One region of the Pseudoalteromonas sp. S8-8 genome, then DNA from elsewhere that is predicted to be linked to it. Evidence: predicted binding sites of a transcription regulator. Region 1 holds the regulator's gene; the other holds the start of a gene.
The links. Region 1 encodes MetJ, which represses methionine synthesis genes. Its sites were predicted from a motif close to TAGACGTCTAGACGTCTA; they were not measured.
Positions count from the first base shown of each region.

Region 1 (11,718 bases):
ATCAGAGTGCACACCCGCAGCGGTCACTTCCCTACCCGCTCCTGGCCCCTGAATCACTAATGCATTATCGCTATACCATTTGCTATTAATTACAAAAATATTATCGCCAGGTGTAAGGTTTGCTAACGCATCGCCATTAGGCACATACGCTATTCCCACTTTAGCAATTACTTCACCTTGTGTGATTTCTAACAAGCCCGTATATCTAAGTACTGAATTTTTAGACTTTGCTGTCACTGCATGCTCTTCGATGAACGCGTCTAGCTGTGCTTTTTTATTTAAAAAGTCATCCCAACTTCCCAGCGCAAGCTCATCTGGCATCAATGCTGATAAGCTAATATCGTCAAGTTCAAGCTCAACACCTAGCTCTCGGGCTAAAATAAGTAGCTTACGCTGCATATCTCGCCCAGATAAATCTTCGCGAGGGTCTGGCTCTGTGAATCCCATTTTCTGAGCTTCCAGTAGCAACTCAGAAAATGGCCTTGTTCCATCATATTTACTGCATAGCCACGAAAGCGTGCCTGAGAAAACACCTTCTATACGTGTTATTTTATCGCCACTATTTTGCAAATCAGCCAAAGCAAAGTTAATAGGTAAGCCAGCGCCTACACTGGTGTTATATCGCCAATGTAAATTACGTTCTGTAATATTACTACGAAGTGCTTTATACCAAGTAGTCGGTGCTGTTCCAGCGTATTTATTAGCACTAATTAAATGACAGTTTCTATCTACAAAGTCTGGATATAACAAGCTAAATTGTTCACTTGCGGTAATATCAATTACAATTTTATGCTCGTAATCGAGCTCATTTATAGCATTCAGTAAATCTGCAGATTGATAGCTATTTGCCTCATGCTGCCATTGAGTTTTCCATTGCTGTGTATTAATACCACTTGCATTAAACAGCATTTTTTTAGAGCGAATTAGACCGACTAATTTAATACTAAAGTCATCCGATAAACGCTCAAATTGTGCCGATAACTGTTTAATGAAAACGTCGCCAACGTTACCAAGCCCCGCAACTATAATTGCGATTTCTTGGCCTTTATTAATTAGCTTATCGTGTAAGTCACTTTGTATATCACTATCTATAAATTGATCGGTAAGCAATAAAGCATAGCCAGTATCTTGATGGACAAAACGAGGTTTTATGCTGTGGAGTTTTAATAAATCTAATGCTTGTAAGCTTAATGTATTAACGTCTTGCTCAGGCGCTACAATTGCACAACCGTTTAAATTTGACTCGCTAATATTTGCCCTACCCGCAAAATAATTAATAACCAGATAAGTTTGTGCTGCAGGTACTACTAAATACACTTCACCATTATGGTTAAAGTGATGAAGGCTATGCTGAATAAGCTGACTAACACTTGCAACCTCACCTTCACTTAATCCTTCAACCATTAATAGGTCAACATTTTGCAACGTAGTTATAAAGCGCTTTTTCTTCGCTGAACCTTCTTTTACTATATCTGTTGGACTTGCTTGTACGTCAAAACTACTGCGAACAGCTAGCTTAATATCTGTGTTTTTAAGAGGCGATAGTGTTTTTGCATGTAATACAGGGTTACCCAAACGAGCTAATAAATTAGCCTGCCCACGGCAAATTTTGCCGTATTTAATCGCTTTTTGTACCTTGCGAGGATCAGTGCTATACACCCCCTGTGTATCAGTCCAAATACATACTTGCTTAGCATTGCAATAATTTGCAAGTAGTGTTGCACTGTAGTCACTGCCATTTCGGCCAAGTGTTACAGTCTCGCCTTTGATATCTGCGGCAATAAACCCAGTAACAACATTTATTTTATTAGGCAAAATTAACTGCCCACATTGCTGCGCATTTTGCGCATGCATTAATTCGCCATCATTTAAGGTAAAAAGAGTACGTGCATCTTGAGCGCATGCCTCAATATTTAGCTGCTGTAAATAAGTAGCGAGTAAACGTGCTGACCACAGTTCGCCATGTGCAAGTAATGCAGCCTCTTTTAGCTGCTCAGCTTGAGCAAGTTCTGCAATATAGCTAAGTTCGATACTTAGTGTTTTAAGTGCACTTCGTTTGAAATCGGCTTCTAATAGCTGCTTTATTAAATCACTTTGATGGTTATTTAACTGCAGTAAAATATCAGCTACTGCTTGAGTATCTTGTTTTTGATAGCTTTGCCAAAGTAATACTAGCGTATCGGTTGTCTTACCCGCAGCCGATACCACCACACAATCACCCGGTTGAGTATGTGTAATTATTATTTTTGCTACGCTTTGGTATCGCTCACTTGAGCTTAAACTTGAACCACCAAATTTATGTACACAATTGACCATATTAATCACCAAAGCGCCGGACGGGCTGCACTTAATTTAACGTTCCCACCAGAAGTGCCTGCACCTTTGCCTACACGGCCAACATTTTTATTTTGCCCTGGTTTTACAAGTTCAAACACTCGCTCAAAATCAGCGACTAAATCGTGTATATCTTCAATACCTACCGAAATACGAATAAGCGTATCGCCCACACCCGCTTCTAAACGTGCTGTTGCCTCCATACCTGCGTGCGTCATAGTTGCAGGGTGACAAATTAAGCTCTCTACGCCACCTAGTGACTCAGCTAAACTAAACGTTTTAAGACTAGTTAAAAATGCCGCAGCGTCATTTATATCGCCTTTAATATCAAAACTAACCATGCCACCAAAACCAAGTTGCTGTGCTTTAGCCAGTTCATGTTGAGGATGTGACTCAAGACCTGGGTAGTAAACTTGGCTTACATATTCAGAGCTTTCAAGATACTTAGCTATTGCCAGTGCATTTTCTTGATGCTGCCTTAGGCGCACATTTAAAGTACGTAAACCACGAAGCGTTAAATAGCTATCAAAAGGCGCACCCGTAATTCCAATGTTATTAGCCCACCAAGCAAGCTCATCGCCTAACTCTTGTGTTGCGGCAATAACAGCGCCGCCTACTACATCTGAGTGTCCGTTAATGTATTTAGTGGTTGAATGCACCACAATATCTACACCAAACTTAATAGGGTTTTGTAAAGCAGGCGACAAAAACGTGTTATCTGCAGCCACCAATGCACCGCATTGCTTTGCAACATCGGTAACCGCTTTAATATCTGTTAAACGAAGTACTGGGTTACTTGGGGTTTCTATCCAAATAAGCTTAGGTTTAATTACTAAAATTTGTTGAAGGCTTTCTTCTTTTGTTAAATCTAATATTTCGAGCTTTAGTAGTCCGCGTTTTTGTAAAGATGTAAATAAACGATAGCTGCCACCATAACAATCATGTGGAATTACTAACGTATCGTCACTATTAAGTAGCTGAGTAGCTAAATGCACGGCAGCCATGCCTGTAGCTGTAATTATGCCACGAGCGCCACCTTCAAGCTTAGCAAGCGTCTCAGCTAAAATATCACGATTAGGATTACCGCTACGACCATAATCATACTCACGCTTAGTATCAAAGTCGGCAAACGAATAAGTAGTCGATAAATAAATTGGCGGTACCACCGCACCATGATGTTTATCAGCATCAACGCCGTTACGTACAGCAATGGTCGCTTTGTTTTTTTCGCTCATATTCGTCACCTGATTAATTTGGATGTTTAGACGTCTAAAAGAGTAAGTTATCCGTTTTGATAAGTCAAAGTATTTTAAAGCTCTAGATGGCTAAAAGTAGAAGAGGCCTCTGCGAATAACACATTTTAGCTCACAAAAGTGTGCTTATCTTTACACCTACAATAGGCTTATTAAGATAGATCTGTATCTATTATTTGACTATCTTTTTTAAATCGATAGAATTTCACGCATATTTACACGCTTTTTATACCGTGTGAGAAATTAATAATCTGAGGCAACGATACATCTTATGGCTAAATGGAATGGTGAGTATATTCACCCATACGCAGAACACGGTAAAAAATCAGAGCAAGTTAAAAAGATCACCGTTTCGATCCCGCTAAATGTATTAAAGGTATTAACTGACGAACGTACACGTCGTCAAATCAATAACCTTCGCCATGCTACAAATAGTGAATTGCTATGTGAGGCATTTTTGCATGCTTTTACTGGCCAACCTTTACCAAATGACGATGACTTACGTAAAGATAACGCCGAAAAAGTGCCAGAAGAAGTTAAAAAAATAATGCAAGAAATGGGTCTAGAAGTACCCGTTTTAAACGAAGAATAAATATTACAAAGACAAAAAAACCTCAGTAATTACTGAGGTTTTTTTATGTCTAAATTTTATTGCATAGCTCTACTGTATAGATTTACTGCATATAGTTTTCAGGTAGCTCAATTTGTGCAACACCTGACTCAATAGCAGCAAGTGCAACAGCTCTTGCTATACGCGGCAGTAAACGTGGATCCATTGGTTTTGGAATAATATACTGCGCACCAAATTCTAGTTTATCTACTCCAGCGGCTTTTAAAACTTCTGCAGGTACTGGCTCTTTGGCAATACTTCGAATAGCATCTACTGCAGCAATTTTCATTTCATCGTTAATAGCACTTGCACGTACATCAAGCGCACCACGGAAAATAAACGGGAAACATAAAACATTATTAACTTGGTTAGGGTAATCAGAGCGCCCTGTTGCCATGATTAAATCGTTGCGTGCGCCGTGCGCAAGTGCAGGATCAATCTCAGGATCTGGATTTGAACATGCAAACACAACTGGTTTTGCAGCCATTAGCTTTAAATCTTCAGCCGCTAATAAGTTAGGGCCAGAAACACCCACAAACACATCAGCATCTGCAATTACATCTTGCAATGTACGCTTATCGGTATTGTTAGCAAAAAGCTGTTTGTATTCATTTAAGTCATCGCGGCGGGTATGAATAACACCTTTGCGGTCAAGCATATAAATGTGTTCACGCAGTGCACCACACTTAATTAACAGCTCCATACACGCAACAGCGGCAGCGCCTGCACCTAAACATACAATAATTGCATCTTCAATTGACTTACCTTGTACTTCTAGCGCATTTAACATACCAGCAGCCGTAACAATGGCAGTACCGTGTTGATCATCATGAAAAACAGGAATACTACAACGCTCTATTAATGCTTTTTCTATTTCAAAACACTCTGGTGCTTTAATATCTTCAAGGTTAATACCACCGAATGTGTCGGCAATGTTGGCAACCGTATTAATAAAGTCTTCTGTTGTTTTGTGCTTAACTTCAATATCGATAGAATCAAGCCCTGCAAAACGTTTAAACAATAGCGCTTTACCTTCCATTACAGGCTTAGACGCTAAAGGACCTAAATTACCAAGGCCTAGAATTGCAGTACCATTAGTAATAACCGCAACCATGTTACCTTTACCAGTATATTTATAAGCATTTGCAGGATCTGCAGCTATTTCACGTACAGGTTCGGCAACACCTGGGCTATACGCAAGTGCAAGATCATGAGCCGTTTCAGCTGGTTTTGTAAGCTCAATGCTAATTTTACCTGGTACGGGATGTGAGTGGTAATGTAGTGCTTGTTCACGAAAGTCAGACATAACGCGATGGTATCCTGCAATTTAAGTTAAAGTGAGAGATGGAGTCTTGGGGTACGATACCCTTATTATTTTTAAATTCCAAGCAATATCAGGTCTATCCTGTTATATGCTATATCCTTTAATTTTAAGAGGTTTTTCAGTAACTTTGCAGGATTATATCAACATTTAATAAATAAAAATTCACCTAAAAAGTAAGTTTTAAGGTGCTTTTATGCCTATCAAAATCTTATAAAATGTATACTTAAAGTATCAGCATAAACTTAGAATAACAGCCTACTACCCTACTTTAAAAACAGATAAGCCCACGTTAGCTACTTTTATCAACCTAGTTAAAAATTGTACTATTTAAAATATAGAGAATATCTATCGATTTGTCTGTAAAGGATTATGCATACTCAGAATAAGAATAGGAAATAGTTATGCAAAAGGAGGGGATAGTTAAAATCAACGAAATAATACCAATCTGCTTATATATGGGGTCTATTTAACGTTAAGAAAATTACGCTAGAACTAGGCAAAAATTTTTGTATCTAGTTGTTCTAAATAAAAAAATTTTAACGACGTTATAGTGCAATTTAATTCGTTAAATTGCTCAAAGATTTATGTAGGTTGGCTTAAGATAATAAATAACAAATTTTAGGCACAAAAAAAGCACCCTAAGGTGCTTTTTTTAACTAAACAGCAATAATTACTTCTTGCTGGCAAGTGCACCGAAGCGCTTGTTGAAGCGATCAACACGTCCGCCAGTGTCTAAAACTTTTTGCTTACCAGTGTAAAACGGGTGACACGCAGAACATACGTCTAAGTGAATGTCTTTACAAAGAGTTGAGCTAGTTTCGAATTTATTTCCACATGAACATGTTGCAGAAATTACTTCGTACTTAGGGTGAATACCTTCTTTCATAGGAACCTCTAGTTAAGGCCGCATCGCTCTCCAAACCCGGAGTTTGGCACCATACGTCGTTAAAACAAATTTGTTGGTGGCGGATTTTATCCAACAACCTCCCCCCACACAAGTATTTATTTATATTTTTGCCAAAAAAGTGAACAATCTCTTTCTCAAGCACTATTGCTAGTAGGTTTTTAGCGTTATTTTTAGTACATTACAGCATTAATTTTACGGGTTGAGTTGTTATGAGTTTTGTTGAAGTTGCTATTAAAGTCCCGCTTCCACGCACCTTTGATTATAAAATAGAAGAACAGCTCAGTGGCTTATCAATTCCCTTACTACCTGGCATGCGAGTTTTGGTACCTTTTGGTAATCAAAAAAAAGTAGCGGTTGTTTTGGGTATTAAAAGCAGTACCGACGTCCCTTTAAATAAAATTAAAAATATTATAGAGGTAATAGACGACGCCCCTATTTTAAGTGCCCAGCATTTAGAACTCCTTAGCTTTACTGCCCGCTATTATTGCTATCCATTAGGCGAAACTATTCATATAGCGCTACCTGGTGCACTTCGCCAAGGTGAATCGCCTGATAAAACCAGTATTAATATGGTTGCCCTGACAGAAAAAGGTGCAAAAGTACCGTCATTAAAAGCTAAAACACAGCTCAACCTATTAAAGCAGTTATCGCAATCAGGTAAGTCATCATTAACTGAGTTAAAAGCACTGGGCTTTAGTAAAAAAACAATAGATAGCTTAATAGATAAAGAACTCATAACACAAACTATTGAGCACGATAACCAATGGCAAAGTGTTGCTCCAACCGTCGGTAGTAAACCAGTACTTAATAAAGAACAAGCGGTTGCTTGCACAGCTATAAATCAAAGTACTGGCTTTAGCAGCTTCTTATTAGAAGGCGTAACGGGCAGCGGTAAAACCGAAGTGTATTTACAGTGCCTAGAAGAAGTACTCAAACGTGGCGAGCAAGCCCTCGTACTCGTGCCCGAAATCGGCCTAACACCACAAACCGTAAACCGTTTTCGCCGCCGCTTTCCTGATACACCCATTATGCTTTGGCACTCAGCACTTACCGACAACGAACGTTTACAAACATGGCGTTTTTGCGAAAAAGGCAGTTGCGCGATAGTTATTGGCACGCGTTCGAGTATTTTTCTGCCATTTTTAAAACTCGGTATGATTGTTGTTGATGAAGAACACGATTCATCATTTAAACAACAAGATACCCTTCGTTACCATGCTCGTGATTTAGCCGCTTACAGAGCTTTTCAGCATAAAATTCCGCTTATATTAGGCAGCGCCACACCCGCGCTTGAAACACTTCACAAAGCAATTAATAACAAATACCAGCTATTAAGTTTAACCGAGCGCGCGCAAACAGCGACTGACAATCAGTTTAAGTTACTCGATATGAAAGGTCAGCCCGACCAAGCAGGTATTGCACATGCAAGTCTTGCTACTATGCGTCAGCACTTAAATCGCGGTAAACAGGTTATGGTATTTTTAAATCGCCGAGGTTTCTCACCCACCCTTATTTGCCATGAGTGCGGTTGGTTGAGCGAGTGTAAACGATGCAGTACCAGCGCTACATTTCATAAAGCGATTGGGCAAATGATCTGTCATCACTGTGGCGACCAGTACCCTGTCCCTCACCAATGCCCTGACTGTGGAAGTACGCAAATATTTCCTAACGGTAAAGGCACAGAGCAAATTGAAGAGTTTTTATCGACCGAATTCCCTGATACACCTGTTACTCGTATAGACCGCGATTCAACTCGCCGTAAAGGTAGCCTTGAAAAAGCACTTGATGAAATAAACCTAGGCGGCGCACGCATTTTAGTGGGCACACAAATGCTTGCCAAAGGCCATCACTTTGCAGATGTAAGCCTTGTTATAATTTTAGATGTAGATAGCGGCTTATACTCATGCGACTTTAGAGCGACAGAGCATTTAGCGCAATTAGTCACCCAAGTAGCGGGGCGTGCTGGACGTTCAGGTGAGCCTGGTCAAGTGTTATTACAAACACACTTTCCAGAACACCCTCTTTTGCAAGACTTAGTTAATAATGGTTACCAAGACTTTGCCCGCTTTGCTCTTAGTGAGCGCGATGATGCTGACTTACCGCCCATTACAAATATGGCCATTGTGCGTGCACAAGGACATAGTATTAAACTAGTCGTCGATTTTTTGACGGATTTGGTTCCTGTGAATGGGGTATCTGGTATACAATTGCTCGGTCCGATCCCTGCCCCACTTGAAAGAGTCGCAGGTATGTATCGTTTTCAATTGCATATTCAAGCGCAAGATCGTCGCATATTACATCAGTACCTTGCGCAAATGGTTGATTATTTAAGTACCAGTAAACTTGCACAAAAAGTACGCTGGAGCTTAGACGTAGACCCTATAGACATGATTTAGGTTAAGGCCAAAATAACACCATGGCACAGCACGATTATATTAATAAAAAGCCTGCAGGCAGAAACAGTAAAAAAAACGCACCCGCTAAAAAACCATTTCCTATTCTTTTAGCCGTTATAGCCATCTTACTTGTAGGTGGTTTTGCCTACACACTATGGTTTATAAAAAGTAATGCCGATCCAAAGCTTGTCGAAAAACAAGCTAACCCAACTGCACCCGCAAAAGTAGAAGTTGTTATTCCACGTACACCGGAATTTATTAAAGAAATTAGAAACCACGAGATTCAAGTTGAAGTAAAAGAACTTGAGCAAAAAGGTCCTTATGTTATGCAATGCGGTTCGTTCAGAACTCATGCACAAGCTGAATCATTAAAAGCTAAAATCGCATTTGCAGGGCTCATTTCTGAGATCAAACAGGCTGAAGGCAGCAATGGCACTTGGTATAAAGTACGTTTAGGCCCTTATAAAACCAAACGCCAAGCCGAAAGCGATAAAAACAAACTTAAACGTGTAAAAATAGTCGGCTGCGGAATTTGGGGCTGGACTTGAAAATAAACCATTCACCCATATAACCTCATCATAATCGTTTTTTACGAGTTGCCTCTGCAGCTCGATGATGAGGAATAACATGACTACTATCGTAAGTGTTCGCCGCGGCGACAAAGTTGTAATTGGCGGCGATGGCCAAGTTTCACTTGGTAACACCGTAATGAAGGGCAACGCCCGCAAAGTTCGACGTCTTTATAATGGCAAAGTAATCGCTGGTTTTGCCGGCGGTACTGCTGATGCCTTCACTCTTTTCGAACGTTTTGAAAGCAAATTAGAAATGCACCAAGGTAACCTAACTAAAGCCGCAGTAGAAATGGCTAAAGATTGGCGAAGTGACCGTGCACTTCGAAAACTCGAAGCGCTGCTCGCTGTAGCAGACGAAACAGCCTCTTTAATTATTACCGGTAATGGCGATGTAGTTCAGCCAGAAAACGATTTAATTGCAATTGGTAGTGGTGGTAACTTTGCGCAATCAGCTGCAACCGCCCTTTTAGAAAATACAGATTTAAGCGCTCGTGAAATAGTAGAGAAAAGCTTAACTATTGCAGGCAACATCTGCGTATTTACTAATAACTTCCAAACAATCGAAGAATTATAATAGGAACTATTATGTCTGATATGACCCCAAGAGAAATTGTTCACGAGCTAGATCAGCACATTATAGGTCAGGCTAAAGCTAAAAAAGCAGTCGCTATTGCGCTTCGTAATCGCTGGCGCCGCATGCAATTAAATGAAGATTTACGCAGTGAAGTAACCCCAAAAAATATATTAATGATTGGTCCAACAGGCGTAGGTAAAACAGAAATTGCCCGCCGTTTAGCAAAACTTGCTAACGCACCATTCATTAAAGTAGAAGCGACTAAATTTACTGAAGTTGGTTATGTTGGTAAAGAAGTAGATACGATCATACGTGACCTCGTTGATGTTTCAATTAAAATGACTCGCGAACAGCAAACTAAAAAGTTTAAACATCGCGCCGAAGAAGCAGCAGAAGAGCGTATTTTAGATGCACTTTTACCACCGGTTAAAGATCAATATGGCGAAAGCCAACGCGACGATACTTCATCTACTCGCCAAACATTTCGTAAAAAATTACGTGAAGGTCAATTAGATGATAAAGAAATCGAGATTGAATTAGCGCAAGCTCAATCAAACGTAGAAATTATGGCGCCTCCTGGTATGGAAGATATGACCAACCAGTTACAAAGCATGTTTCAAAACATGGGCGGCGATAAACGCACTAAACGTAAGTTAAAAATTAAAGAGGCCTTCAAACTATTAACGGAAGAAGAAGCCGCTAAATTAGTAAACCCTGAAGAGCTAAAAGAACAAGCTATTTTTGCAGTAGAGCAAAACGGTATTGTGTTTATAGATGAAATAGACAAAATTTGTAAACGTGGTGATTCTTCAGGCCCTGATGTGAGCCGAGAAGGTGTTCAGCGCGACTTACTACCGCTAATTGAAGGCTCCACTGTAAATACTAAGCACGGAATGGTTAAAACTGACCATATGCTGTTTATTGCCTCTGGTGCGTTTCAGATGGCAAAGCCATCAGATATGATCCCAGAGCTACAGGGCCGCTTACCGATTCGAGTAGAACTTGAAGCACTTACTGCAGATGACTTTAAACGCATCCTTACAGAGCCTCATGCATCGCTTACCGAGCAACAACGAGAGCTGCTTAAAACTGAGCAGGTATCGATTGAGTTTAGCGACGATGCAATTGAGCGTATTGCCAAAGCAGCGTGGCAAGTTAACGAGAAAACCGAAAACATCGGTGCTCGTCGTCTACACACTGTAATGGAAAGATTGATGGAAGAAATTTCATACGACGCTTCTGAAAAAGCAGGCTCGTCATTAGTAATCGACGCCGCTTATGTTGAAAAACACTTAGGTGCACTTGTTGAAGATGAAGACTTAAGCCGCTTTATTCTATAAAACGAATATAAACGTTATACTAAAAGCCTCCAGATTGGGGGCTTTTTAATGGGATATATTAAATGAAACACGTAACAAAAGTGCATTACCACAGTGTAAGTAAAAATCTAGATGTTTACTTTGATGATGACAGTAAAGCTGTATTTAGCTGTGAGTTTTTACGTGTACACTCCCCTTCAGCTGAAGTGCAGGGCCATGGCTCTGGCCCAATGAAGCTAGTACTTAATAAGCAAGCTGTAGGAATAAAAAGTATTGTACCTGTTGGGCATTACGCACTTCGTTTAGATTTTGACGATGGCCATAACAGCGGACTATTTAGCTGGCGCTACTTTGAAAAACTACAACAGCAACAAGATACATTGTGGAGTGAATATTTAGCGCGGGTAACTGAACACGAAAAAAGTAAAG
Region 1 covers NZ_AUTR01000020.1:186,828-198,545, forward strand. Annotated here, with positions in the region: gene metL (bifunctional aspartate kinase/homoserine dehydrogenase II) at 1-2,316, opposite strand, end outside; gene metB (cystathionine gamma-synthase) at 2,322-3,569, opposite strand; gene metJ (met regulon transcriptional regulator MetJ) at 3,859-4,179, shown strand; gene L659_RS0105690 (malic enzyme-like NAD(P)-binding protein) at 4,262-5,503, opposite strand; gene rpmE (50S ribosomal protein L31) at 6,192-6,407, opposite strand; gene priA (primosomal protein N') at 6,638-8,824, shown strand; gene L659_RS0105705 (SPOR domain-containing protein) at 8,845-9,372, shown strand; gene hslV (ATP-dependent protease subunit HslV) at 9,452-9,970, shown strand; gene hslU (HslU--HslV peptidase ATPase subunit) at 9,982-11,310, shown strand; gene L659_RS0105720 (gamma-butyrobetaine hydroxylase-like domain-containing protein) at 11,373-11,718, shown strand, end outside.

Region 2 (11,718 bases), on a different contig from region 1:
TATGAAACTAACGAGCGTATTGTCGCAAAAGAGCGCCCTATTGTGATCATCACTTCCAATAATGAAAAAGAATTACCGGACGCATTTTTACGCCGCTGCTTTTTTCATTACATTGATTTTCCTAGCAGCGACGAAATGCAGCAAATTATCGACGTGCACTACCCTAACGTTAAACAGGATTTAGTACGCCAAGCACTCGAAGTGTTTTTTAACCTGCGCGAAGCAAGCGGCCTTAAAAAGAAACCTTCCACCAGCGAATTACTCGACTGGCTTAAACTACTTATGGCAGAAGACATAGACGCTAAAACACTGCATGATAAAGCTAAAAAAGGCGGTTTAATGCCCATGTTTGGCGCACTCCTTAAAAATGAGCAAGATATAAGCCTAATCGAAAAACTTGCCTTTATGAGCCGCCGTTAAGATGTTGATTGCGTTTTTCTTCAAACTGCGTGAATACCGCTTGCCTGTAAGCCTGCGCGAGCTACTTGATTTAATAAACGCCTTAAAAAAAGGCGTTATATTTGCCGACGTAGACGCCTTTTACTATTTAGCACGCACTATAATGGTAAAAGACGAAACGCACTTTGACCGATTTGACAAAGCCTTTAGCGACTATTTTAGTGGTATTGCTGACCTCGATTTGCTCGAGAGCTTAAAGCAACAGCACAACTTACCTGAAGACTGGCTACGTAAAGAATTCGAAAAAAACCTAAGCGATGAAGAAAAAGCCCAACTTAAAGCTATGGGCGGGCTCGATGAGCTTATGAAAACCCTAAAAGAGCGTTTAGAAGAGCAACAAAAACGCCACGCAGGCGGCAATAAATGGGTGGGCACTGGCGGCACATCACCTTTTGGTGCATACGGCTATAACCCAGAAGGCGTGCGTATAGGGCAAGACGGCAACCGTAACCGCCAAGCAGTAAAAGTGTGGGATAAACGAGAATACAAAAACCTCGACACCGACAGAGAAATTGGCTCGCGCACAATTAAACTCGCCCTTAAAAAACTACGTAAATTTGCCCGCACTGGCGCAAGCGACACGCTTGATTTAAACGAGACTATTCGCGCTACTGCAAAACAAGGCGGCATGCTTGATGTAAAAATGGCACCCGAGCGCCACAATGCAGTAAAAGTACTCATGCTGTTTGATATTGGCGGCTCAATGGATGACTACATTCATACCTGCGAAGAATTATTTAGCGCCGCCCACAGCGAATTTAAACATTTAGAGTTTTACTACTTTCATAACTGTTTATACGAGCACGTATGGCAAGACAACGCGCGCCGCCATTCAAACGTAATCGACACCATGACGCTGATTAATAAATTTACCAGCGATTATAAAGTAATATTTGTGGGTGACGCCACTATGGGACCTTACGAAATAGCTTATGCGGGCGGCTCGGTAGAACACTACAATGAAGAGCCTGGCAGTGCCTGGTTATCACGTGTCACCAACCACTTTGATAAAGTCGCCTGGCTCAACCCACAACCGGTTGAACACTGGCCATACTATCAATCAATTGGCTTTATAAAGGAGTTAATGAACAACCGCATGTATGCGCTGAGCTTGGATGGAATAAGTAGAGCGATAAAAGAGCTGAGTTGAGTTTAAACTTACGTCAGTTCCAGATATAAGCGGCCATTCAATGCTTATATCTGGAACCCTGTCGGGTGACGCCCTCGGATTAACCAACCTACCTTTTTAGGTAGGTCAGATAAGTGGCGAAGCCACGCCATCCGACAAAAATGATGAATTAACTAGGAACAACCCGACTTACCGCATTTTAGAAGCTCTCAGTAATATTTACGAAAGGATTTAATAAATTTAAAAACTAAAAATGAATTTATAATCCTCATGATAAAATTGACGAAGTAAAACTTAGAGTCAACAGGTTGTGAGTCACTTAGAAAGTTCAGACTTTCCAAGCGATGAACAGGGTTAAAAGCCGTGATTAAATCATGCAAAGAGAAATTTAAATAAATAAAATATGAAAAGTTAAATAAAACTATCCAAACCAAAGCAATTAACCAACTTGTATTATACTTAGAAAATATTTTGCTCAATATTAGAGGTAAATAATCCACGAAAGAAAAATTGCTATTATGCTTTATTGATTCAATCTCTGTATTTTTAGCTTCTTTTTGATATGCGTACTTACCAAACGAATCACCACTTAAATCACACATATTACTTAAAGACTCGTAATAATATTTTTTACCATTCAAATACTCATTAAAATTTAAATGGTAGCTTTCATCGTACTTCCCGTAACTAGGCCATGTCGTTCCATGAGATAAACTCGAGTTAAACGAATTTTCACTCACCATACTTTTTTTATCACCGAAACCTTTAAAATCACAAGCGTAAAACTTATTGTTATATAATTTATTTGAGGTAATGCGGAGTAATGATGACGCTGAAAAGGGAGTTACGCCATTAAAATCAATAGAACCATGTTTAGTATTTGAATAGGAAAGGTTAAAGTTGTGAGTAATAAAATTATGAAGCTGAAAATCCCCTAAAAAATTACAGCTAATTTGTATTTTTAAAATACACCACCTCATAAAAACAGCGTCTGGCCTGCTTTTATCATTGGAACTGTTTTCCCAAAAAGAACAATTTCCTTCTATATAACCATATAACTCAAAATTATTAATAATATGTGGAAGGTCAAAATGGGCGTTTTTTACATCCAGATTACATACAACAAGTTTATCCATCTGGAGTTCATTTGAGCTTAAGTCAAAGGTGACACATTCAATATCTCTTATATCTATAGTTTTATTTTCTTTTAACTTTATAGAAGTATCTTTTGACTTAACATTAAATATACATAGAGATTTAATGTTAGATAAACCAATATCAAAGTCTTTAGTATCCATATGCCTAACATAGAGATTGTTAGCCTTAAGGTCAATAAAGTGAATAGAGTCACATTCCAATAGACGAATTTCTAAACTCTCTACAGAGAGATTTTTTATATAAATCCTATTTGCTGTAACCCCACTCAAAGAAAGCTTCGGGCAAACTAAATTATCTAAATGCAGATCACCTTTAAACTCCAAATTATTTAAATGAATATCTGTTTTACAACTTCCATTCACAATAATATCGGAGATATTATTGTCTTCTACTAATCGAGAATAAGAAACGCATTTTACTAACTCTTGCCACTTATCGCTTTCAGGCTCAACTAACAATTTTTTCAAAGATAAATTCCTTTTTAGATAACCCATATTCTGCAAATAACGGATCACGTCTCTTTTTGCCTATTAAAATAAATAGCCAAGCTTGTCTAAGTACCTAAGTTACTCAAATGAGTTCCTTAAACCCTATAGCTCAGCAATATGATGCAATGTCTCAGGATGACGCTGCACAAGCTTTAACAATGTTATCGCTTGCCCATTTGGTGCGCTGCGTCCTTGTTCCCAATTTTCGAGCGTTCTTGCTGATGTAAGCTGGATATTTCTCGAATATTTACTATTTCATCAGGTGAGATAGCAAGATCGTTGATATCATTTACTGTATGAGAACGTAACGTAAGCTTAACTTGTGAATGTGCTTTAGCATCACTAAGGGTTGTAGTTAATTCTGAAAATAAATCACGTTTACTCATTGTCCTGTCCCCCTAAAAACTCTTTAAATTGCTTTTTATGATCTGCTTTTGAACCTGACTTTTTGTTTCGCTATAAATAATGAGCGCATACAACTTAAAGCCCTTTACTCATAAACAAGCTGTACGGATCTACCTCATAATCACCAAATGGTTCGCATTCTTTAAAACCAAATTGAGTGTAAAGCTTTTGTGCGGGCAAAAATGCCTTTGCCGTGCCGGTCTCTAAGCTTAACTTTTTATAACCTCGCAAGGTCGCTTGCTCAATAATATGCGTGAGTAACTTAGCGGCTATGCCTTGGCGTAAATAGCTGCTTGATGTGCGCATTGATTTAATTTCGCCTTCGGTCGCATTTAGTGCTTTTAAAGCGCCAACACCCGCTAAATTATTATCAATCCATAAGCTATAAAAAGTTATATCGGGCTGAGTGAGTTTACTCACATCAAGTGCATGTACGCTCTCAACGGGTGAGTGCTTTAACATATCGTTATGGTGCACTTGTAGTAACTTTATAACGTGTGGGTTTGAAAGATCACCTATTCTAATATCCATTTATACCTCGTTTAATCCTAGAATTTAATGCTTTAGGGCTTTAATTAAAACCCTAAAGTAAGTGGCTGTATTTAGAATGCTAGTTTCCACACTACAAAAGCGACAGCAAACCCAACTAAGTACACCAAACCTAACCACGTTAAACTACGTAGTAACACGCTATGCTTAATAGCAGGCTCTGATCGCACAAGGCTAAAGTTGAGCCATGCAAATACAGGCGTTGTAACAAATGAAAGTGTCATAGCAAACGTAAGCATGGGGCCAAGGGCTGATTTAAAAAATAAAATAACGGCCATACCGGCAAGTGCTTGTAGTATTAACCAAATATTTAGACTGTGTTTTGATTGCTTAAAGCCAAGTAGTTTATGAGATTCGTTAAGCGTACGGGCGTAGCCATCTAGCACGGTGAGTGTAGTGCCAAACATACATAAAAAGGCGATTGCTGATACAAGCGGCCTTGCCCACTCGCCTATTGTTAATGCGTACATATCAATAAGCTGCTTGGCAAACGCGACGCCGCCGAGCTCTATACTACTGGTTTGCCCGTACTGCACTAATACACCTAAGCTAAAAAATACCAAGGCTAAGCCAGCTGTAAGCCAGTAACCTACGTTAAAATCGAACAAGCCTTGGCTTTTAGAAACTGTTTGTTGCGCTTGTTTTTCTTTTAGCCATAAAGAACTTAATGCAGATATTTCGATAGGGGCTGGCATCCAGCCCATTAAAGCCACCATAAAGCTAAGCATGGCAAGTTCATACGGTGAAGGTCCCACATAATCAGCAGGTGCCATTGGGCCGTTACTAAATGCAATGGCAAGGGCAATCAAAGTAGCGAGCGTAAGCAGCCCCATAATGCCTTTGGCAACGTTATCTAGCGCTTTAAAGTGCCCAAGTAGCAATATAACTAAACATACCCCCAGCAGCATCCAACAAAGCAAGGTTACTTCAATAACCACGGGTAAGGCGTAATGCAGTAAGCTTGCGGTAAGCAGCAATACGCCGGCGGTATTAACAACAGCGGCAACAATGTTTAAGCCAATAAAACTGTAGAAGTAAAACGGACCTTTGCTTTTATAGCCCTCCACTAGGCTGTTTTTAGTGGCGAGTGTGTATTCCATACCAAAGCGAAAAAACGGGTACTTTAAAACATTAACAACGAGGATAAGCCAAAATAATTGCCAGCCAAATATTGCCCCAGCTTGTGTAGAGGCAACTAAGTGAGATCCGCCAATAGCGGCTGTTGCCATGAGTATTCCAGGCCCAAGCGCACCTAGTCGAGACTTCCATACTGCTTTTATTGTGTGCATTAATTTCTCAAAATATGTGTGTTGTGTGTTCTTTTTACCAGGGTCTGTTGACCTTTCAGGATTGAAATTTATTCAATCTAGGGGCGATTTAATCGCAGCGCGAGGTTTGTAACCTAGTGGGCTAAGTAAAAATCGAGCAATAAAGAGTTAATCGTCCCTAGGCAGAACCCTTTGGGCAGCGTATGTTGGGCTTTTATGCTGCGTTATCGCCTATTTATGGGGAAGAACCACACTACATAGGCTCTGCCTTGCCTAAAAGCCCAACATACAGCTGTAAATTCAACCTCGAAAGATAAACAGACCCTAACCTTTATAATTAATAAACTGCAAGAACGCATAACTTACCTAAATTACAGGCAATAAAAAAGAGCCATGCGGCTCTTTTTTACAATACTTTGTGACTAAATTTTATTTAAGATCCATCTCTTGGATGATCTCGTGTGCGATTTCAGGTGTAGTGCTAACAGGCTTTTCGTGTAAGTTTGCTTTTATCTGCCCTTTTCGATGTTTTAGTGCTGCATCGAGTTTTTTAGCTGCACTTGCAATGGCAGGGTACATAACTTCGTTTTCCCCTTTTACCGATATGCGCGTGCCTTCATAATTAGTGCTAATTTCAGCTTGGATTTTATGATGTTCTTTAGACAAAATAATTTCGAGTGCAATAAGCGATGGGAAATGGCTCTCGATTTTTGAAAATTTTTCGTTGATGTGCTCTCTAATAGAGTCAGTAACTTCAACATGGTGACCAGAAAGATTAATTTTCATAGGGTATCCTTTTATTTGTTACCTCATAAATAGTATTGGGGGCTATTTAGATTAACACAAGGAAAAAAGAGAGATATTTGAGGTTTATTTGCGGTTTTTGGTGATTTAAATCATGCGTTGTGCAAAGTTTATGCAAAGCCCATAGTGCATGGGCTTTCAGACGTCTAGCTGTACTGATTAATCTGTGTACGAACAACAGTAGTCAGCAAAATCAGATACTTTTACTTTAAAGCTTACATTTGCATCAACATTAAACGATTCACCCGCGTTAAATGTTTTCCACTCACTTGCACCTGGTAATAAAATATCCCATTGGCCAGCTAAAAGCTCCATGCACTCTTTTTGGTTTGTATCAAAAACAAACTCACCTGGTTGCATAAAACCTAACGTTTTCGCTTCGCCATCACCTAAAATAACGGTACGGCTCGACACTTTTCCGTCAAAATATACATTGGCTTTTTTTACTACACTCACGTTATCGAACTTTGGCATTTTTAGCTCCTGCTATTAATTTAAGATTTTTATTTATAAATTTTATCGCACTACCTTGCCTGATAGCTTACTTTCTTGCAAGGAAAGCTGCATTGATCAAGGTGAAGTTGCTTCATGTAAGGGCATAAAAAAACCCGCAACATGTGCGGGTTTTTCAATTACTTACTTTATTTAATCAAAGCGATTAAAAAAGCTCGTTTGCTTTGCTTACAATGTTTGCCACTGTAAAACCAAAGTGCTCAAACAGCTCGCCTGCAGGTGCTGACTCACCAAAGGTAGTCATACCTACTACTGCGCCGTTTAGGCCTACGTACTTGTACCAGTAGTCAGCAATACCTGCTTCTACTGCTACGCGGCGTGAAACAGATGCCGGTAATACGCTTTCTTTGTATGCTGCGCTTTGATCTTCAAAGGCATCAGTACATGGCATAGATACAACACGTACCTTTTTACCTTGGCTGCGTAGTTCGCTTGCTGAATCTTGTGCTAGTTGCACTTCAGAGCCCGTCGCAATGAAAATAATCTCAGGGTTGCCGTCACAGCTAAGGATGTAACCACCCTTTTTAACATCGCTTAATTGCTGTGCGTCACGTGCTTGTTGCTCAAGACCTTGGCGAGTAAAGATTAACGATGTAGGACCGTCTTTACGCTCAATAGCTTGTTGCCATGCAATTGCCGACTCAACTTGGTCACATGGACGCCAGTTGTATAAGTTAGGCGTTAAACGCATGCTTGCAATTTGCTCTACTGGTTGGTGAGTTGGACCATCTTCACCTAAACCAATTGAATCGTGCGTGTATACAAAAATGCTTGGTTGCTTCATTAATGCAGCCATACGCACAGCATTTTTTGCATATTCAACAAACATTAAGAACGTAGCACCGTAAGGAATAAAGCCTTTATGAAGCGCAATACCATTCATAATTGCCGACATACCAAACTCACGTACACCGTAGTAAATGTAGTTACCACTTGCATCATCGCGTGTTAAACCTTTAGAGCCATCCCAAATTGTTAAGTTTGAGCCTGCTAAATCGGCTGAACCACCCATAAATTCTGGTAATAACGGACCAAATGCGTTTAATGCATTTTGCGATGCTTTACGAGACGCTGGGTTTGCAGGGTTTGCTTGTAATTGCTCAATATACGCTTGAGATTTTTCAGCCCAATCGCCAGGCAGTTCGTTATTAATACGACGTTTGTATTCAGTTGCAAGCTCTGGGTATGCTTTTGCGTATGCTGCAAATTTTTCGTCCCAGCTTGATTCAAGCTGCTTGCCTTTTTCTTTGCCATCCCACTGTGCGTAAATATCATCAGGAATTTCGAAAGCATCGCCAGTCCAACCTAAAAATTCGCGAGATGCTTTAATTTCGTCATCACCTAGTGGAGCACCGTGACAATCATGGCTACCTGATTTATTAGGTGAGCCGTAACCAATAATTGTTTTACAACAAATTAGTGAAGGTTTATCGGTAACGCTTTTTGCTTCTGCAATTGCAGCACTTACAGCATCGCTGTCGTGGCCATCAACACCACTAATTACATGCCAACCGTATGCTTTAAAGCGAGCTGGTGTATCATCTGTAAACCAACCTTCTACTTCGCCATCGATTGAAATGCCGTTGTCATCCCAAAATGCAACAAGTTTACCCAGACCTAATGTGCCTGCAAGTGAACCTGCTTCATGAGAAATACCTTCCATAAGGCAGCCATCGCCCATAAATGCATAGGTAAAGTGATCAACAATATCGTGACCTTCACGGTTAAACTGTGCAGCTAGCGCTTTTTCAGCAATTGCCATACCTACGGCATTTGTGATCCCTTGACCTAATGGACCCGTAGTAGTTTCGATTCCTGGTGCATAGCCATATTCAGGGTGACCTGGTGTTTTAGAATGCATTTGACGGAAGTTTTTAATTTCGTCCAGTGGTAAGTCGTAACCACTTAGGTGCAATAGAGAATAGATAAGCATTGAACCGTGGCCGTTTGAAAGAATAAATCTGTCACGGTCAGCCCACTCTGGATTCGTTGGGTTATGTTTTAGATAATCGCGCCATAATACTTCTGCGATATCAGCCATGCCCATAGGGGCTCCAGGGTGACCAGATTTGGCCTTTTGTACTGCGTCCATTGACAAGACGCGAATAGCATTTGCAAGTTCTTTGCGAGATGGCATGAATTCTCCTACCTTTATGTGTATTTGCGCGGGTATTTATGTGTTTGTTTATGCACCCAAGTAACTTGGGTTCGTTTATACCGACCATTCTTACTTATTGTGGGGGCTGTGTGCAATTAAAAACCCTATAAAAGTGAGGCATTATGAATATTTTTTAAGACCAAAAAGTTATTAGTAATTTTATTTAGACGTCTAGGCGTAAAAACACTATGCAAGGTGTTTTGTTTTCGATAAAATACGCCCCTTAATTTTTTAGCGCTAATACCGACGTTTGTGAAGCGCAATATTTGTGAGCAGAATTACAATGGCAAAACATTTATTTACTTCTGAATCAGTTTCTGAAGGTCATCCGGATAAAATCGCCGATCAAATCTCTGATGCGGTACTTGATGCTATCCTAGAGCAAGACTCTCATGCCCGTGTTGCATGCGAAACTTACGTAAAAACCGGTATGGTTATGGTTGGTGGTGAAATCACTACTAGCGCATGGGTTGATATCGAAGAAATTACACGTAAAACAATTCGTGACATTGGCTACACAAATTCAGACATGGGCTTTGATGCCGATTCATGTGCAATTTTAAACACTATTGGTAAACAGTCTCCAGACATTAACCAAGGTGTTGACCGTACTAGCCCAGAAGAGCAAGGCGCTGGCGACCAAGGCTTAATGTTTGGTTACGCATGTAACGAAACAGAAGTACTAATGCCTGCCCCAATTACTTACTCACACCGTTTAGTACAGCGCCAAGCGCAAGTACGCAAAAGCGGCGAGCTTAACTGGTTACGTCCAGATGCAAAATCTCAAGTTACTTTTGCATACGAAAACGGTAAGCCAGTAGGTATTGATGCTGTTGTACTTTCTACTCAGCACAGCGAAGACATTTCGCAAAAAGATTTAGTAGAAGCTGTGATGGAAACAATCATCAAGCCGGTACTTCCTGCAGAACTTATTACAAGTGCAACTAAGTTTTTCATTAACCCAACAGGTCGCTTTGTTATTGGCGGACCAATGGGTGACTGTGGTTTAACTGGTCGTAAAATCATTGTAGATACATACGGTGGTATGGCTCGTCACGGTGGTGGTGCTTTCTCTGGTAAAGATCCATCAAAAGTTGACCGTTCTGCGGCATACGCTGCACGTTACGTTGCTAAAAACATTGTTGCTGCTGGTCTTGCTGACAAGTGTGAGCTACAAGTTTCTTACGCAATTGGTGTTGCAGAGCCTACTTCTATCAGCGTTGAAACGTTTGGTACAAGCAAGCTAGAAGAAAGCCGTTTAATCGAACTTATTCGTGAACATTTTGACCTGCGCCCTTACGGCTTAATTCAAATGCTTGATTTAGAGCGCCCTATCTACCTTCCTACAGCGGCTTACGGCCACTTTGGTCGTGACGAATTCCCTTGGGAACGTACAGATAAAGCTGAAGCACTTCGCGCAGCTGCTGGCCTTTGATTGGCTAAGTAAATACAAAAAAAGCGCCAATTGGCGCTTTTTTTATATGTAAACTAATTGAGTAAAAGCAGATTTAAAAGCTACTTTTAAATCTATTAATCCATTCCTTTAGTAAGTAACTGCCACGCTGTAGCCATATACTTATTATAAGCTTGCTCTGTTGCTACATCGATTGGTTCAAAAGGTTGCGGCTCAAGTGGGACTAAGTTAATCCGATCCTCTGGGTTAACTTTTTGATACTCATACATTGACGAAAAATCACCACGCCAAAGCTGTTCTGGTTTACGTACAGTTTGAAAACCAAATACAGTACGATCTTTAGGTTGAGTTAATAGTGACTGGCCCATGCTATAAAATGTCGTCTTTTGCGGCGCTATTAAGTTTAATAATGTAGGCGCAATATCCATATGACTCGCTAATTGATCACTCGATACCCAGTTTGGATTTACACCTTTACCATAAATAACAAGCGGTACATGTGTTAGCTCATATAGACCCGGGCGATGATGTAAATAACGGCGACTATAATGATCACCTGTAATTACAAATAATGCATCTGGATAGCGCTGCTCCATTTTACGAACAAATTGACCAAGCATTTTATCGGCATACCATAAATGCCCTAATACGTAAGGGTCTAATAAGTCATCATCTAAAGCTTGAATTTCTTTTGGATAGTCAGCAACTGATTTTAAAGGATACCCATACTTATCTAAATCTAAGTTAAATGGCCCGTGGTAACTCCCACTCATGATTAAGTTAAAACTTTTTTCATCTGTTTTAGTATCGACTAAATCAAATAACTGACCATCATCAATTCCCCACACACCAGCACTTCCTTTACCTCCAGTGTCTGCAGCCGAAAATACTTTATCAGCTCCTTGTGAAAGCACATATTCGCCTACATTTTGCCATGACAGCAAGCCGCCATAATAAAATCGACTTTGATAACCTAGTTGCTCAAGTTGATTAAATATTGATAACTTACTCGCTGGTTTTTGTGGTCCAATACGGCTCATGTTAACGCCCGAAAACGCAATACCAGACATAAGGCTAGATAGCGAATTCATAGTACTGCTTGCTGCAGGTAATACATTATTTAAATATATACCTTTACTAGCTAAATTACGTAGTTCATTAGTTAAATTGAGCGATGTATATTTTTGCTGTAACGGCCAAGCATCATAACTTTCCATAACAATAAAAAATACTTGTGAAGGTGCCGCTAACATTGGCGTATTCGTTTTTTTCTCAAGCGCCGCTAAAGGGTTATCTATGTCAGGTGCACTTTTTCGTAAGTAAGGATTATGACCATTTAAACCAAAACTTTGTAAATCATTATAATCTTTAAT
Region 2 covers NZ_AUTR01000057.1:52,548-64,265, reverse strand. Annotated here, with positions in the region: gene L659_RS0118345 (AAA family ATPase) at 1-420, shown strand, start outside; gene L659_RS0118340 (vWA domain-containing protein) at 422-1,609, shown strand; gene L659_RS0118335 (hypothetical protein) at 1,798-3,213, opposite strand; partial or broken gene L659_RS01000000123080 (helix-turn-helix domain-containing protein) at 3,337-3,620, opposite strand; gene L659_RS0118325 (GNAT family N-acetyltransferase) at 3,715-4,170, opposite strand; gene L659_RS0118320 (NRAMP family divalent metal transporter) at 4,242-5,417, opposite strand; gene hpf (ribosome hibernation-promoting factor, HPF/YfiA family) at 5,886-6,242, opposite strand; gene ppnP (pyrimidine/purine nucleoside phosphorylase) at 6,420-6,734, opposite strand; gene tkt (transketolase) at 6,919-8,910, opposite strand; gene metK (methionine adenosyltransferase) at 9,215-10,366, shown strand; gene L659_RS0118295 (LTA synthase family protein) at 10,462-11,718, opposite strand, start outside.
Region 2: a site for MetJ is predicted at 9,096-9,113, ahead of metK (methionine adenosyltransferase). Genes of this name have one in related genera too.